2 regions of the Rhizobium sp. BK512 genome follow, and region 2 is predicted to be linked to the other one. Evidence: riboswitches for the same ligand, from Rfam matches in the RefSeq annotation. Region 2 holds a riboswitch; the other holds the start of a gene.
The links. A riboswitch is a leader RNA that binds a small molecule or an ion and turns the genes downstream of it on or off. The one in region 2 is predicted to bind thiamine pyrophosphate.

Region 1 (6,865 bases), on a different contig from region 2:
TCGAGCACGCGCTGGCCCTCGGGCGTCAACCCCTGAAAGCGGGAGCCGCGCTGCACCAGCATGACCCCCAGCTGATCTTCAAGCTGGCGAATGGCGGCCGAGAGCGTGGGCTGGGAAACGCCGCATTCCTCTGCCGCACGACCGAAATGTTTCTCATTGGCGAGTGCGATGAAGAATTCCAGCTTGTCGATCATCCGGCCTCCTGCCGAATTCGGGATGAGGCCTATCTTTGCGGCTTGAGGGCCGCTTCGCAAGAGCTGCGGCTTCAGACCTTTTCAACAACCGGGAAGAGACTGAACAGTGATTCGAGGAAAGCCAGAACGCTTTCGTTTCCCATGCTGTAATAAACGAGCCGTCCTTCGCGACGCGTGTTGACGAGGCCTTCGAGCCTCAGTCGCGCAAGCTGCTGAGACACCATAGCCTGCTGTATACCAAGGATATCCTCGATCTCGCCAACCGTTTTTTCCCCTTCCGAAAGGATACAGAGGATGAGCAACCGGGTCTGATGGGCTAGCGCCTTCAGGAGATCACTTGCCTCGTGGGCTTTATCAGCAAGCTTCTGCAAGTCCTGGCTGGTCATGCCCAGCTTCGGTTTAGGCAATGGCATTTGCTTCTCGGAAGGAGGTAACAGGGTAGATCAGTACAATATCATATTCGCAGAAGCGAATTGGTCAAAAGTCGTCAAATACCAAAAAAAGTCCAACCAAATCAGCAGATAAGCTGGCCGCCATTGATCTCCAGAACCTGACCGGTGATGTAGCCGGACAACGATGGTGCGGCCAGGAAGAGATAGGCCGGAGCGCAATCTTCCGACGTTCCAAGCCGCTGCAGCGGGATCGACTTGCGTGTCTGTTCCAGTTTTTCGCGGGATGAATAGCGTGTATGGAAATCGGTATCGATCGTACCGGGCGAGACGCAGTTAACCCTTATATCGTCAGGCGCGAGCTCACGGGCAAGCGCCTTCGAATAGGTCGCGACGAAGGCCTTTGATGCGGAATAGATCGCCGAACCGGGACTACCGCCCGTTATCGCGGAAATCGAGACCGTGTTGACGATGGCGGCACCCTGCGCTGCCCGGAGCGCGGGAAGCAGGGCCCGGGTGAGCTCCACCACCGACGTCTGGTTGAGGCGCACGACGGTCTCATAATCGGCATCGGTCAGTTCACCGGCGGGAAAACGCCCATGCATCGTGCCGGCATTGTTGACCAGCACATGCACCTTGTCGAAGAAATCGAGCGCCTCTCGTGCAAACTTTGCAGCCCCGCCCGGCTGCAGGAAATCCGCCGGCAAAAGCAGGGCCCGGCGTTCCGATTCGGCAGTCAGCAGAAAATCCGGCAGTTCGCGCTCCCCGTCGCGCCCGGTATGGACAAGCACGCGCGCACCGCAATCCAGAAACTGTCGGGCAACTTCGAGGCCGATACCGCGGCCGGCACCCGTCACGACGACATTGCGGTTTTCGAATAATTTGGGATGAAACACGAAGTTCTCCTCATTTGCGGGCCGGTCCGCCGCTTGCGCTATCACGCCTAACATATGCGGGCATCAGCCAAAAGAAAGCCCGAAGGTCTAGGCACCCGGGTCGAGCAGCCGCGCACCGGCGCCCTGTCTGCCAAGTACATCGAAGGGATTGCGCAGCGGGCAGGCGTCAATAGAGAGGCAACCGCAGCCAATGCAGCTCGTCAGATGATCGCGCAACAGGCTGAGCTGCCTGATGCGGATATCGAGATTGTCCTTCCAGAGCGTCGATAACCTCTGCCAGTCCTCGACTGTCGGCGTACGGCTCTGCGGCAGGGTTTCGAACGCAGTCTGAATTTCGGAGAGCGGAATGCCAACGCGTTGCGCCACCTTGATGATGCCGAGACGCCGCAGCACATCGCGGCCGTAGCGCCGCTGGTTGCCGCGCGTGCGAATGCTGAAGATCAGCCCTTTCGCTTCGTAGAAGTGCAGGGCGGAAACCGCAAGTCCGCTGCGCTCTGCAACCTCGCCCACCGTCAGAAGTTTGCTCAAGGAGAATCCCGGATTCTGCTGCATGACCCATTGACCTCAATATTAGTTGAGGTTTTATAGACTGCGCTCCCGAGGCCGTAAAGCCGAGATAAGAAGGAGCAATGCATGCACAAACCCATGAGGCTTGCCGTCATCTACGGCAGCACGCGCGAGGGACGCATCTGCGACAGGGTGGTGAAGTGGCTCGAAAGAGAGCTGGCCCGCTTTCCGCAATTCGAGATCGACATCATCGACCCGCTGGCATTTTCACTGCCGCGAGAGCATTTACCGCATCATCCGGAGGCAAGGCGGCTTGCGGACAGGCTTCATCAGGCCGATGGTTTCATCCTCGTCACGCCGGAGTACAACCACAGCTTTACCGCTTCTCTGAAATTCCTCATCGATCTCTTCGCCGAACCCTGGCACGGAAAGCCGATCGCCTTCGTCTGTTATGGCGGCATATCCGGCGGATTGCGCGCAGTCGAACAACTTCGCCTCGTTTTTGCGGAGCTTCACGCCGTCACGATCTGCGATGCCGTGAGTTTCAATTCCCCCTGGCGCCGTTTCGACAATGAGGGCCGGCTGCAGGATCCGCAGGACGCTCTGCGCAGGCTTTCCCGAATGATGTCCCAGCTGCAGTGGTGGACTGAGGCGCTGGTCGCCGCCCGCAGCGACACGCCCTATGCCGGCGTCGCCGCCTGAGACGAAGACATCCGGCTCCGTCTCTGGCAGGTACGGACCGGCTGGACACCCGGACAGGACCTCCGTCCGGGTGTTTCCCTCGGGCACCTCACAAAGTGCGCCTGGACTGCACGCGCCTCTTGCCGACCGCATAGCCGGGTAGGAATTTTACGGTTGCGGTATCGCAGGCCCGGTGATAGCTTCCGCCACAATTTCACGGGGGAGCTCCGAATTGCCGGGGCTGAGATGTGAGGCGCATGCCTCCGGACCCTTTAAAGCTGATCTGGGTAATGCCAGCGGAGCGAGGTCCAAATGTTTTCCGGCGCACAAGTGTCTCTATATCCGATGTCCGGCAATTTCGTCGGCATCATCCTTGACGCGATCAAGGCCCTCGAGCCCTATCGCGATCATCTTCGCATCGAAACCGATGATATTTCCACGCTGTTGGTCGGCCCGCCTGATATGCTGTTTGCCGCCATGCGCGATCTCTTCGTTTCGGCTGCCGCAAGTGGCGAGCATTGCGTATTGTCCGCCGCGATCTCGCGGGGCTGCCCCGGCGAACCGGATGATGCGATCTGCGGCGCCGGCCCGTCCTCAAGCCGCTCCGAGCCGCTCGCCGAGCGCGTGGAGGCAGCGATCGCAGCAGTCAGGGATACGACCGAGACTGGTCAACCGACGGCCGCCCAATTTTCTCTCTATGTCATGGGAACGGGCACCCATATGGACGAGATTTACGGCTGCATCGACTTCCTGAAGCGCTCGGGCACATTCGACCGCTCGAAGAATTTCTGCACCAAGCTGCGCGGTGACGCCGGCGCGATCTTCGCGACCATCCATGAAGCTTTCTATCGCTTTGGCGATCCCGAAGGTCATGTGACACTGGATATCACGGTCTCCGCGAACAGCCCGAGCAAAGCCTGAGACGCCTGACGGCATGACCCTATCGAAACCGGATTCGACATTTGCGCCACTGAGGCGGGCCTTGCCCGCCATTCTCGCCATGCTTGCCTTCCTGGCTATCTGGGAGTTCTATGTCGATCTCTCCGGCATCAAGCCCTCGATCCTGCCCTCACCTTCGCGTATCCTTACACAGGGCTGGCTGAACAGGCAGGCGCTGCTCGACAACACCTGGCCGACGCTCGGCGCGACGCTCGGCGGTTTTGCTTTGTCGCTCGTCTTCGCCTTCGCCTCGTCGGTACTGATGGATTTCGTGCCATTCATGCGCCGTGCGCTGCTGCCGCTCTTCATCGTCAGCCAGACATTGCCGCTGGTCGCGATCGCTCCCCTCGTCGTACTCTGGTTCGGTTTCGGGCTGCTGCCGAAGCTTCTGCTCGTCGCTCTCGTTACCTTCTTTCCGCTGCTGGTCGCCCTGCTTCAGGGCTATGAAGCGACGGACCGGGATATTGCCGAGCTTCTGAGTTCCATGAAGGCAAGTCGCTGGCGCATCTTCTGCCTGGCACGGCTCCCTTCCGCCATGCCTTTCTTCTTTGCCGGCCTGCGTATTTCGATCACCTATGCCGTGGTCGGCGCCATCTTCGCCGAATATGCGGGCGCCGCGCGCGGCCTCGGGATCTATATCCTCAACGCCAAGAACAACTTCCGGCCGGATCTCGTCCTCGCCGCCGTCGTCGTCAGCGCCCTTCTGACCCTTTGCCTCTTCGGTCTCACCCTGGCGGTGCAGCGTTTCGTCATGCCCTGGCAATCCCCTGCGGAGAAACGCCGATGAACGGGATGCTCGAGCTGAAGAATGTGTCGAAGTCCTTCGACGGCATGGAAGTGCTGAGGGACATTTCTCTTCATATCGCCAGAGGTGAATTCGTCTCGATCGTCGGCCCATCCGGCTCCGGCAAGTCGACGATCCTGCGGCTGCTGACACAGGCGCTGCAGGCCGACAAGGGAGAGATTGTCTTCGACGGCATCCAGCTCTCGCAGGCCGCGCATGCATTCGCCTTCATGCCTCAGCGCGATGCGCTGATGCCGTGGCGAAGCGTCATCGACAACGCGATCCTCGGCCTCGAAGTGCACGGCATGCGCCGCAGCCAGGCGCGGGCTGTGGCCGCCCCGCTCTTTGAACGCTTCGGACTTGCCGGCTTCGAAAATCACTATCCCGCGGCCCTTTCGGGCGGCATGCGCCAGCGCGCGGCCCTGCTGCGCACAGTGATCCAGCGGCAGGACATGCTGCTGCTCGACGAGCCTTTCGGGGCACTCGATGCGCTAACCCGCACCCAGATGCAGGAATGGCTGCAGGGCATGTGGACCGGTCATCGATGGACGGCCCTGCTGATTACCCATGACGTACGGGAAGCCGTCTTCCTGTCCGATCGTATCTATGTTCTGTCCGCCCGTCCGGCTGCCGTGATCAGGGAATTCGAGGTGCCGCTCGCAAGACCGCGGACGCTTGCAGATCTCGGCTCCCCGGCTGCTCAGGCAATCGAAACTGAAATTCTTCAAACATTGCTGCATCCGCAAAGAACCTGAGGAGGTCCTGATGCTTCTCACCCGCCGACAGACCCTTTTTGCCGCCATGGCCGCAAGCCTTGCCGGCCGCACCGCCTTCGCGCAATCCTCCGACAAGGTGCGTATCGCGCTCGACTGGACGCCGAACACCAACCATATCGGCATCTATGTCGCCAAGGCGAAGGGCTTCTATGAGGCAGCCGGCATCGATGTCGAGATCCTGCCCTATGCCGATACGAGTGCCGGCACGTTGGTCGCAAATGGTGTTGCCGATTTCGGGATTTGCGGAGAAATCGAGACCTTTACCCAGCGCGCCGCGGGCGCCGATGTAAAACTCGTCTATGCCGTCGTGCAGACGGAAACCGGCAGGTTGATCTTCAAGGGCGGCCGCAACGACATCAAGAGTCCGAAAGATCTTGATGGCAAGACCTATGGCGGCTTTGGCGGCGCATGGGAGGAGGCACTCGTCTCTGCGATGATCCGCAACGACGGCGGCAAGGGCACCTTCCAGAATGTCACGCTCGGCACCTCGGCCTATGAGGCGCTCGACAACGGCGCGGTGGACTTTACACTGGAAATCTACACCTGGGAGGGTATTGCCGCCCAGCTGGAGAACCGGCAGGTCGGACGCTGGCGCTATAGCGACCATGGAATTCCCGACGAACAGACGACCGCAATCGCTTCCAGCGATGCCTATCTTTCGGCCAATCCGCAAAATGCCCGCGCCTTTGTCCAGGCAACACTCAAAGGTTATGCCTATTCGGTCGACAATCAGGACGAGGCCTGCGATCTCCTGATTGCCGGCAGCAACGGCGCGCTGCTGAATACCGAACTGGTCAAGGCATCGCAAAAGGCCCTGGTCGAAGGTCGTTTCCTCAAGGGTGACAACGGCGCGATCGGCATCATCGATCCGGCCAAGGCCGAAGCGATCGGCACGTTCCTGTTCGACCATGGCATCCTGCTCGATGCCAATGGTGCGGCGCTGAAGGAAAAGCCCGACTTTTCCGCCTATTACACTAACGATCTGCTTGGCTGAGATGACCCCGCCCTTGCCGGCAGCAGCTTTCCGCTGCAAAGTCCGGCAAGGAGCGAGGGAGTGACATGCAGCAGCAGGACCGGGTAGCCGGAGCAGATTTCTTGCGTGCAACCGCTTGCCTGCTTGTCCTCATCCACCACCTTGTTCTGCGCATCGACCTTAACAAGACCGAAGGGCTTCAGCCGGCGCTGACCGCACTGCGCTTCGGCAATTTCGGCGTCGCGATCTTCTTTATCCTCAGCGGCTTCCTGCTGGCCTTGCCGTTCTGGCATTCCCTTGATGCCGGTTATGCAATGCCTGACTTGCGCACCTATGTGCTGCGTCGAGCGGCCCGCATCGTGCCCGGCTATTGGGTAGCTTTGACCGCAGGTTTTATCCTCAGCATCACGTTGCTTGGGCATGCGCTGACGCCGGAACTCGTCATGCGTTATGCGAGCGGTCTCCTGTTCATGAGCCAGTGGCACTGGCGCACCTTCTTTCCTGTCGAGGGCAACGGCCCGCTCTGGTCCATATCCTTCGAAGTAACGAGCTATGTGCTGCTGCCGCTTGGTTTCCTCTGGCTTTTCGCTATCCCGGAGAAACGTCGCACTCCGCTGATCACGCGCCTTGCCTGGCTCGCCATCATTGCTGTGGCGCTGCTTGCCCATGAGACTTTCCGCACGCTTGTTCCACCCGATGAGATTGACCGTGGCTGGCAATATGGCA
Region 2 (6,865 bases):
TGTCGATATCGGGAATGAAGGAGACGCCCCAGTCAAGCGTGCCGTCGGCGGTCGCCGTCAGGATCTGGTTGTTGTCGGCAAGCTGCGGGAAGCGCATGCAGTCGACCTTCAGGTGCTCGGCATCCCAGTAGTTCGGGTTGCGGCACTGGTCATAGGTCTGGCCGGTGAAGCGCGGCACTTCGGTCAGCGGACCGCTGCCGACGGGATTTTCGTTGGCGTAGGTGACCGGATCGGCAACATCCTTCCAGACATGCTCGGGCACGATCGGCAGCTGCGACAGCTGTTCGGCGGCAAGCGAGCTTGGATTGGCGAGCGTGAAGCGGACTGTCTGGCCATCGACCGCCTGTACATCGGTGATGAAGGTCCAGATGCTGACGAAATCGAGGGCCGGGAACTTCTTCAGGTAGTCGTAGGTAAACTTCACGTCGGCCGAGGTCAGCGGCTGGCCGTCCGACCACTTCAGGTTCGGACGCAGCTTGAAATCGATGCTCTTCAGGTCGTCGGAGAGCTTGAAGCTTTCGGCCAGGCGATAGACCGGCTTGTTGCTGTCGAAGCGGTTGAAGATGACCAGTGGCTCATAGATGAAGTCGAGGGTCGACTGACGCGACGAAGTCTGGTTGAACGGGTTGAAGTTGCGCACCCAGGTGGTTGCCGGCTCGATATTGGCCGTGAGGACGGTCTGCGCGACGGCCGAGCCCGATAGCATCGTCAGGGCTGCAGCCGCTAAAAGATATTTCTTCATTACAAATTCCCCTTTTCTTATGAGGTGAAGAATACGCGCGCTGGTCAGGAGACCAGTGCGCTTGCAAACATCGATTCGACTTCCGCATGGGCAGCGCGATAGTCGATCTTGAGAGTGCCGAGGCGGGCCTTGCCGGCGGCGATACGCTTCTGAGCGGCTTCCGTCATCGGGCGCGCGGCCTTGGCCGCAGCCTCGCTCTCCTTGACGTCGCCATGGCTGTGAAGCGCAATGTCGAAACCGGCATCGAGAACCTGAGCGACGCGCTCGGGCAGAGTGCCCTGCAGCGATTCCATGAAGATGCAGTCGGAGATCAGAACGCCGTCGTAACCCATGTCCTTGCGGATCACGTCATGCATGATCGGCGAGATGGAAGCCGGCAGCTCGGCATCGTAAGCGGAGTAGACGACATGGGCGACCATTGCCCAAGGCGTGTCCTTCAGCGCCACGAAAGGCTTGAAGTCGGTTGCGGTCAGTGTTTCGCGCGAGGCGTCGACGACCGGGCGTTCCTTGTGGGAATCGAGCGTGGCGCGGCCGTGGCCCGGAATATGCTTCATGACCGGCATGTTACCGGTTTCGAGCAGGCCATCGACCACTTCGCGGCCCAGTGCAGCGATGAAATCCGGATCGGGGCCGAAGGAGCGGGCGCCGATCACCGCGCTCGTTGTTTCGAAAACGAGATCGAGAACCGGCGAGCAGCCGCTCGACAGGCCGAGTTCGGTCATCATCACACCCATGGCCTGGGTGGACAGACGCAGCGCCTTCTTGCCGACCTCGAAGTCATGGCGCGCAAGCTCGGCGAACTGGCCGAAGCTGCGGAAAAGCGGCCAGGGGCCGGCATCCATGTGCTGCACACGGCCGCCTTCCTGGTCGGTAAAGACGGGCGCATCGTCGCGGCCGACGGCCTCGCGGAAACGGTCGATCAGGATCTTTGCCTGCTCCGGATTGCGCAGGTTGCGGCGGCCGACGAAGAGGCCAAGCGGATTGGTCTCGCGGAAGAGGGCGAATTCGTCGTCCGAAAGCGTCGGATTGGGAAGGCCGACGAAGAGAGCAAGCGGGGTCGAGGACACTATTTCAAAACTCCGATATCAGATGGTCATTTCGGCGGGCTTCGCAGCATGCCTTCGTAAATGCCCTTGTCGGGGGCGGGAATTTCGACCGCGCCGGCGGTCTTGACGTAGAAATCGACGGGGCCGGCATCGCCGATGAAGGCGTAGGCGTGGCCCAGCGTCTTCATGGTCTGCAGGCAGGCGGAAAAGAGGGCGAGGCCAATGCCCTTGCCGCGTGCGGCCGGATCGACGCCAGTCGGGCCGAAGAAGCCGCGGGCGGTCGTGTCATAGCAGGCAAAGCCGAGCAGCTTGCCATCCTCGACGGCGATCAGGCAGGCAACAGGCTGGCGGGAAAAGGCGACGCTCACTTCGCTTGCCCAGTTCTCGCTGAAATGTTCCCGCACCCAGGTAACGACGACATGAAGTTCCGGCGGCAGGGCTGGACGGATCACGATGCCGATGGAGCCGGCCTTCTCTTTCAGTTCGGCGAGCTTCGTGGAATATAAGCTCACAAGCAGGTCCGACACCCGAATTCCTCCAATTATTCTGTTATTACGGAATGTATCCCTTTTTAATGACATAACTTTCGATATCCGAGCGGCCATGTCAACAGGCTTTTTGGCAGGCAATCCTGGTTCAACTGGGGGTAGGCAAAACAAAACGGCCCGGTTTGACCGGGCCGCTGGGCATTATCGGGTCTGTGATCCGGCTCAGAGCCCGGCGTCTTTCCACAGGGCATGGAAATGATGAACCGGTCCATGGCCAGAGCCGACTGCCAGCTCGCCCGCGGCAGCGACTGCTTGCGCAAGATAGGTTTTCGCAGTCGAAACAGCTGCTTGCGGCGAAGCACCCTTTGCGAGTTCGGCGGCGAGTGCGCTGGAAAGTGTGCAGCCGGTCCCGTGTGTATTCTTCGTGGGGACGCGTTTCGCCTCGAACCAATGCCGGCCGGAGTCGGTTGCCAATATGTCGGGACTTTCATTGCTCTCGAGATGACCGCCCTTGACCAACACAGCGGCAGGGCCGAGCGCTCGCAGGCGCTCGGCTTGCGAGGCCATCTGCTCGCGGCTTTCGGCAACCTCTTCGTGCAGCAGCGCTGCGGCTTCCGGCAGGTTGGGGGTGAGCAGCGTCGCAAGCGGCAGCAGGTGCTTCGTCAGCGCATCGACAGCCTGCGGGTCGAGGAGTGCCGCTCCGCCCTTGGCGATCATGACAGGATCGACGACGATGGGAATGCCGCGATGAGGCGCCAGCGCCTCGGCAACGGCTTCGGCAATGCCGGCATTGGCGATCATGCCGATCTTGACCGCATCGACGCGCACATCGGCAAAGACCGCCTTGATCTGCTGGGCGACGAAGTGGGGCGGGACAAGATGCACGCCCGTCACCCCTTGCGTATTCTGCGCCGTCAGGGCCGTCAGCGCCGCCATGCCATAGACGCCGCGAGCAGAGAAAGCCTTGAGATCGGCCTGGATGCCGGCGCCACCGGATGGATCGGAGCCGGCGATAGACAGGACGTTGCGGATCATCGGCGGACCTTTCGGATTTCCTCGGCGATGCGGATCGTCGCGGCTCGCGGGTCCTGCGTGCCGCAGATCGCCGAGACGACAGCAAGCCCATCGGCTCCGGCCGCGAAGACGAAAGTGACATGCTCGCTCTTCAAGCCGCCGATTGCAACCGTCGGAACGGGGGCGGTTTTCACCAGTTTCGCCAACCCATCAAAGCCGATCGGCTGCTTGTGGTCTGCCTTGGTGGGTGTCGCAAAGATTGGGCCGATGCCGGCATAGTCGACGATAGCGGGATCGATGGCCGCTGCCAGCGCTTCGCTCTCGGCTGACAGGCCAAGGATCATGTCCGGGCCGATCATCGCCCGGGCGGTAGCTGGCCCCATATCATCCTGGCCGATATGCAGCCCGCCGGCGCCGATCGCGATGGCTGCCTCGACGTCGTCGTTGACGACGAGCAAAGCGCCGGTATCCTTCAGGATCTCCTTCAGCGCCAGACCGGTCTCGATCATCCTTGCCGTCCCGCCATGCTTGTCACGAAGCTGCACCATCGTGGCGCCGCCGGCAACGGCAAGCCGCGCCGTCTCAACCATACCGATATCGGCGCAGAGATCGGGATCGAGGACCAGATAGAGGGAAAGATCGAAGCGTTTCATGCGGCGTTGATCCTGACTTTTGCATCGAGCCTTGCTCCATCGAGCGCGGCGAGCTGATCGAGGAACCGCCAGGAGAAGGAGCCGGGGCCGGCAGCATCCTTGGCCGCCTCTTCACCGGCAACCGCGAAGGTAGAAAGTGCCGCGACAGCGGCTGCGAAGGGGTCGGCGGGAATGGTTGCGGCAAAGGCGCCGGTGAGGCAGGTGAGCGAACAGCCGAGCGCAGTCACCTGCGGCATCAACGGCGAGCCGCCTTCAATGCGCAGCGCCTGCGCACCATCGGTCACGAAATCCACCACACCGGTGACGGCGACGACCGCTCCATGCCGTTCGGCAAGCAGCCGGGCGGACGCCTCGGCCTGCTCAACCGGGTCGCGGCTGTCGACGCCTTGGCCGCGGCTCTCGCCACCGGCAAGCGCGATGATCTCAGAAGCATTGCCGCGGATGATCGTCGGGCGAAGCGCCAGCAGATCGGCAACCGCCTTACGGCGGAAGGATGTCGCATAATGGGCAACCGGATCAAGGACCCAAGGTTTGCCGCTCGCGTTTGCAGCCCTTGCCGCCGCATGCATGCCGTCGATCCACTGGGTGGAGAGCGTGCCGATATTGACGGTCAAAGCGCCGGCGATTGCGGCAAACTCGCCGGCTTCTTCGGCGGCGTGGACCATGGCAGGCGATGCACCTGCCGCAAGGACCACATTGGCGGCGATGTTCATGGCCACGTAATTGGTGATGCACTGCACGAGCGGCGGCTTCGCCCGCATCGCCGTCAACAGTGCTCCGGGTGTCTTGTTCTCCATAGTACCCCTTTCAGGCGGGGCAGGCGCGGGAACGATCATGCGATGAAGCAGATGGCGACCCAAGCGACTCCCTCCGCCGGCATTATCCGGTTCAGGTTCGAAGGGTGCTTCTCAGCCCGCTTTCGGAAACGGGCGCCCCTGTCTCTCAACAGAACTCTTTCTTGCAGAGAATGGCGTCGCTGTCATCGGCAAAATGACGATTTTGAGACTGAGGTTTTGCCAATGCGTACCACGGGCCGCCTGAGCGCCCGTGGTGCAATTTTCAGATGCCGGTTCTTTGGGTTTAAGGTCCGGCTGCTATACTGCGATCAACGCAGCGGCGCTGGAAGCAGGTTCGTCGTAAAGTCCTGATACGAAACCGGGCGCAGGAACCTGTAGATGGCGAGCGTCCCGACGGAGGTGGATCTGCCATCGGCCGTTGCCGGGTAGGGGCCGCCGTGCACCATAGCGGGCGATACTTCCACGCCGGTTCCGAAGCCGTTCACGAGCAGGCGTCCGGCAAGCATTTCCAGCTTTGGAACGAGGCGCTTGGCGTCCTGTTCGTCTTCGCTCGTAATGTGAAGGGCAACGGTCAGCTGGCCTTCGAGGCCGTCGAGGACGCGCTCGAGTTCGGCGAGATCACGGCAGCGCACGATAAGGCCGGCTGCACCGAAGACCTCGTCCTGCAGCTCGTGATGTGCAAGGAATGCAGCAGCTGTCGTCTCGAAGAGAGCGGCCGTGCCTTCGAATTCGCTGCCGGGCTTGCCATTGGCAACGAGCCGGACTTCGGGATGTTTTTCCAGCCGGGCAACGCCATCGCAGAACGCCTTGGCGATGGAGCCTGTCAGCATCGTCTGGGCGCCGACATCGGGCAGAAGCTCCCGCGCCTTGGCAATGAACGTGTCCAGGCCTTCGCTGTCGACGGCGAGAATGAGGCCGGGATTGGTGCAGAACTGCCCGGCACCGAGGACAAGCGAGCCTACGAAAGCCGTTGCGATCTCCGCCGCGCGGGTTTCCAGCGCGTTGGGGAAGAAGATGACCGGGTTGATGCTGCTCATTTCGGCATAGACCGGGATCGGCTGCTTGCGCTCGGAAGAGATCTTCATCAGCGCAGTGCCGCCGCGGCGCGAGCCCGTGAAGCCGACGGCGCGGATTCTGGCATCGGCCACCAGTTTCTGCCCGACCTCGAAGCCGGTATCGAAGAGGAGCGCAAACGTGCCGGCATGCAGACCAGCCTTGGCAACGGCGCGCTGAACGGCGCGGCCGACCAGTTCCGATGTGCCCGGGTGAGCGGAGTGGGCCTTGACGACGACCGGGCATCCCGCTGCGAGCGCAGATGCCGTGTCACCACCGGCGACGGAGAAGGCGAGCGGAAAGTTCGATGCGCCGAAAACCGCGACAGGTCCCAGAGGAACGTTGCGCAGGCGCAGGTCAGGCTTCGGAACCGGCTTGCGGGAGGGATCCGCGCCGTCGAAGCGAAGCTCCTGGAAGCGGCCTTCGCGCACCTCTTTCGCAAATAGCCGAAGCTGCCCCATCGTGCGAGCGCGCTCGCCCTCGAGACGTCCGCGCGGAAGTCCGGTTTCCGCCATTGCCCGCACGATCAGCTCGTCGCCGATGGCCTCGATCTCGCTGGCGATGGTTTCAAGAAAGGCAGCCCGTGTTTCGAGATCGGTTTCCCGGTAGGACGCGAAGGCCTCCCATGCAAGCCTGGTCGCCTCTTCGACGTCTTCGGCGGAGGCGCCACCGAAAGAGACGGGCAGCGCCGTCCCCGTGGCTGCTTCGACACCGTAGAGCTCGCCGCGCGTGCCGCGCTTCTCCGATCCCGCGACGAGCAGGCTTCCATTGATAGTCATGACGGATTTCCTTTCAAACAGATTCGAGCGACGTATATAGGCGTTCGTCTTCTCAATTTCACGACATCTTTCCCGATATCGCATCGAAGATGGAGATCTCCGGCAGAGACTTGGTCGCGTCTCGACAAGGGCTGGGCGCGAGCTTGCGGAAAAGCAATCGTATGCCGAAATGCCGCCCCTTTTTTACGCTCATTCTCGCTCGGGATTAATCGAGGGGGCTCCATGAAATACGCATCCGTTGTCTGTGCGGCACTTACCGCAGTACTGCTCTCCACAACCGCATTTGCCCAAAC

Region 1: linked by a shared signal. The riboswitch ahead of FHX06_RS25190 (YkoF family thiamine/hydroxymethylpyrimidine-binding protein) and the one ahead of thiM (hydroxyethylthiazole kinase) in region 2 are both predicted to bind thiamine pyrophosphate.

What each region holds. Positions count from the first base shown of each region.
Region 1 covers NZ_JACIAS010000007.1:377,224-384,088, reverse strand. Annotated here, with positions in the region: gene FHX06_RS25215 (LysR family transcriptional regulator) at 1-194, opposite strand, end outside; gene FHX06_RS25210 (ArsR/SmtB family transcription factor) at 266-607, opposite strand; gene FHX06_RS25205 (SDR family NAD(P)-dependent oxidoreductase) at 709-1,479, opposite strand; gene soxR (redox-sensitive transcriptional activator SoxR) at 1,567-2,031, opposite strand; gene FHX06_RS25195 (NADPH-dependent FMN reductase) at 2,113-2,688, shown strand; TPP riboswitch at 2,876-2,989, shown strand; gene FHX06_RS25190 (YkoF family thiamine/hydroxymethylpyrimidine-binding protein) at 2,980-3,588, shown strand; gene FHX06_RS25185 (ABC transporter permease) at 3,602-4,393, shown strand; gene FHX06_RS25180 (ABC transporter ATP-binding protein) at 4,390-5,145, shown strand; gene FHX06_RS25175 (ABC transporter substrate-binding protein) at 5,153-6,160, shown strand; gene FHX06_RS25170 (acyltransferase family protein) at 6,226-6,865, shown strand, end outside.
Region 2 covers NZ_JACIAS010000003.1:421,040-427,904, forward strand. Annotated here, with positions in the region: gene FHX06_RS12830 (ABC transporter substrate-binding protein) at 1-742, opposite strand, end outside; gene FHX06_RS12835 (glycoside hydrolase family 3 N-terminal domain-containing protein) at 787-1,809, opposite strand; gene FHX06_RS12840 (GNAT family N-acetyltransferase) at 1,836-2,315, opposite strand; gene thiD (bifunctional hydroxymethylpyrimidine kinase/phosphomethylpyrimidine kinase) at 2,499-3,311, opposite strand; gene thiE (thiamine phosphate synthase) at 3,308-3,943, opposite strand; gene thiM (hydroxyethylthiazole kinase) at 3,940-4,740, opposite strand; TPP riboswitch at 4,792-4,890, opposite strand; gene FHX06_RS12860 (aldehyde dehydrogenase (NADP(+))) at 5,049-6,572, opposite strand; gene FHX06_RS12865 (DUF4139 domain-containing protein) at 6,795-6,865, shown strand, end outside.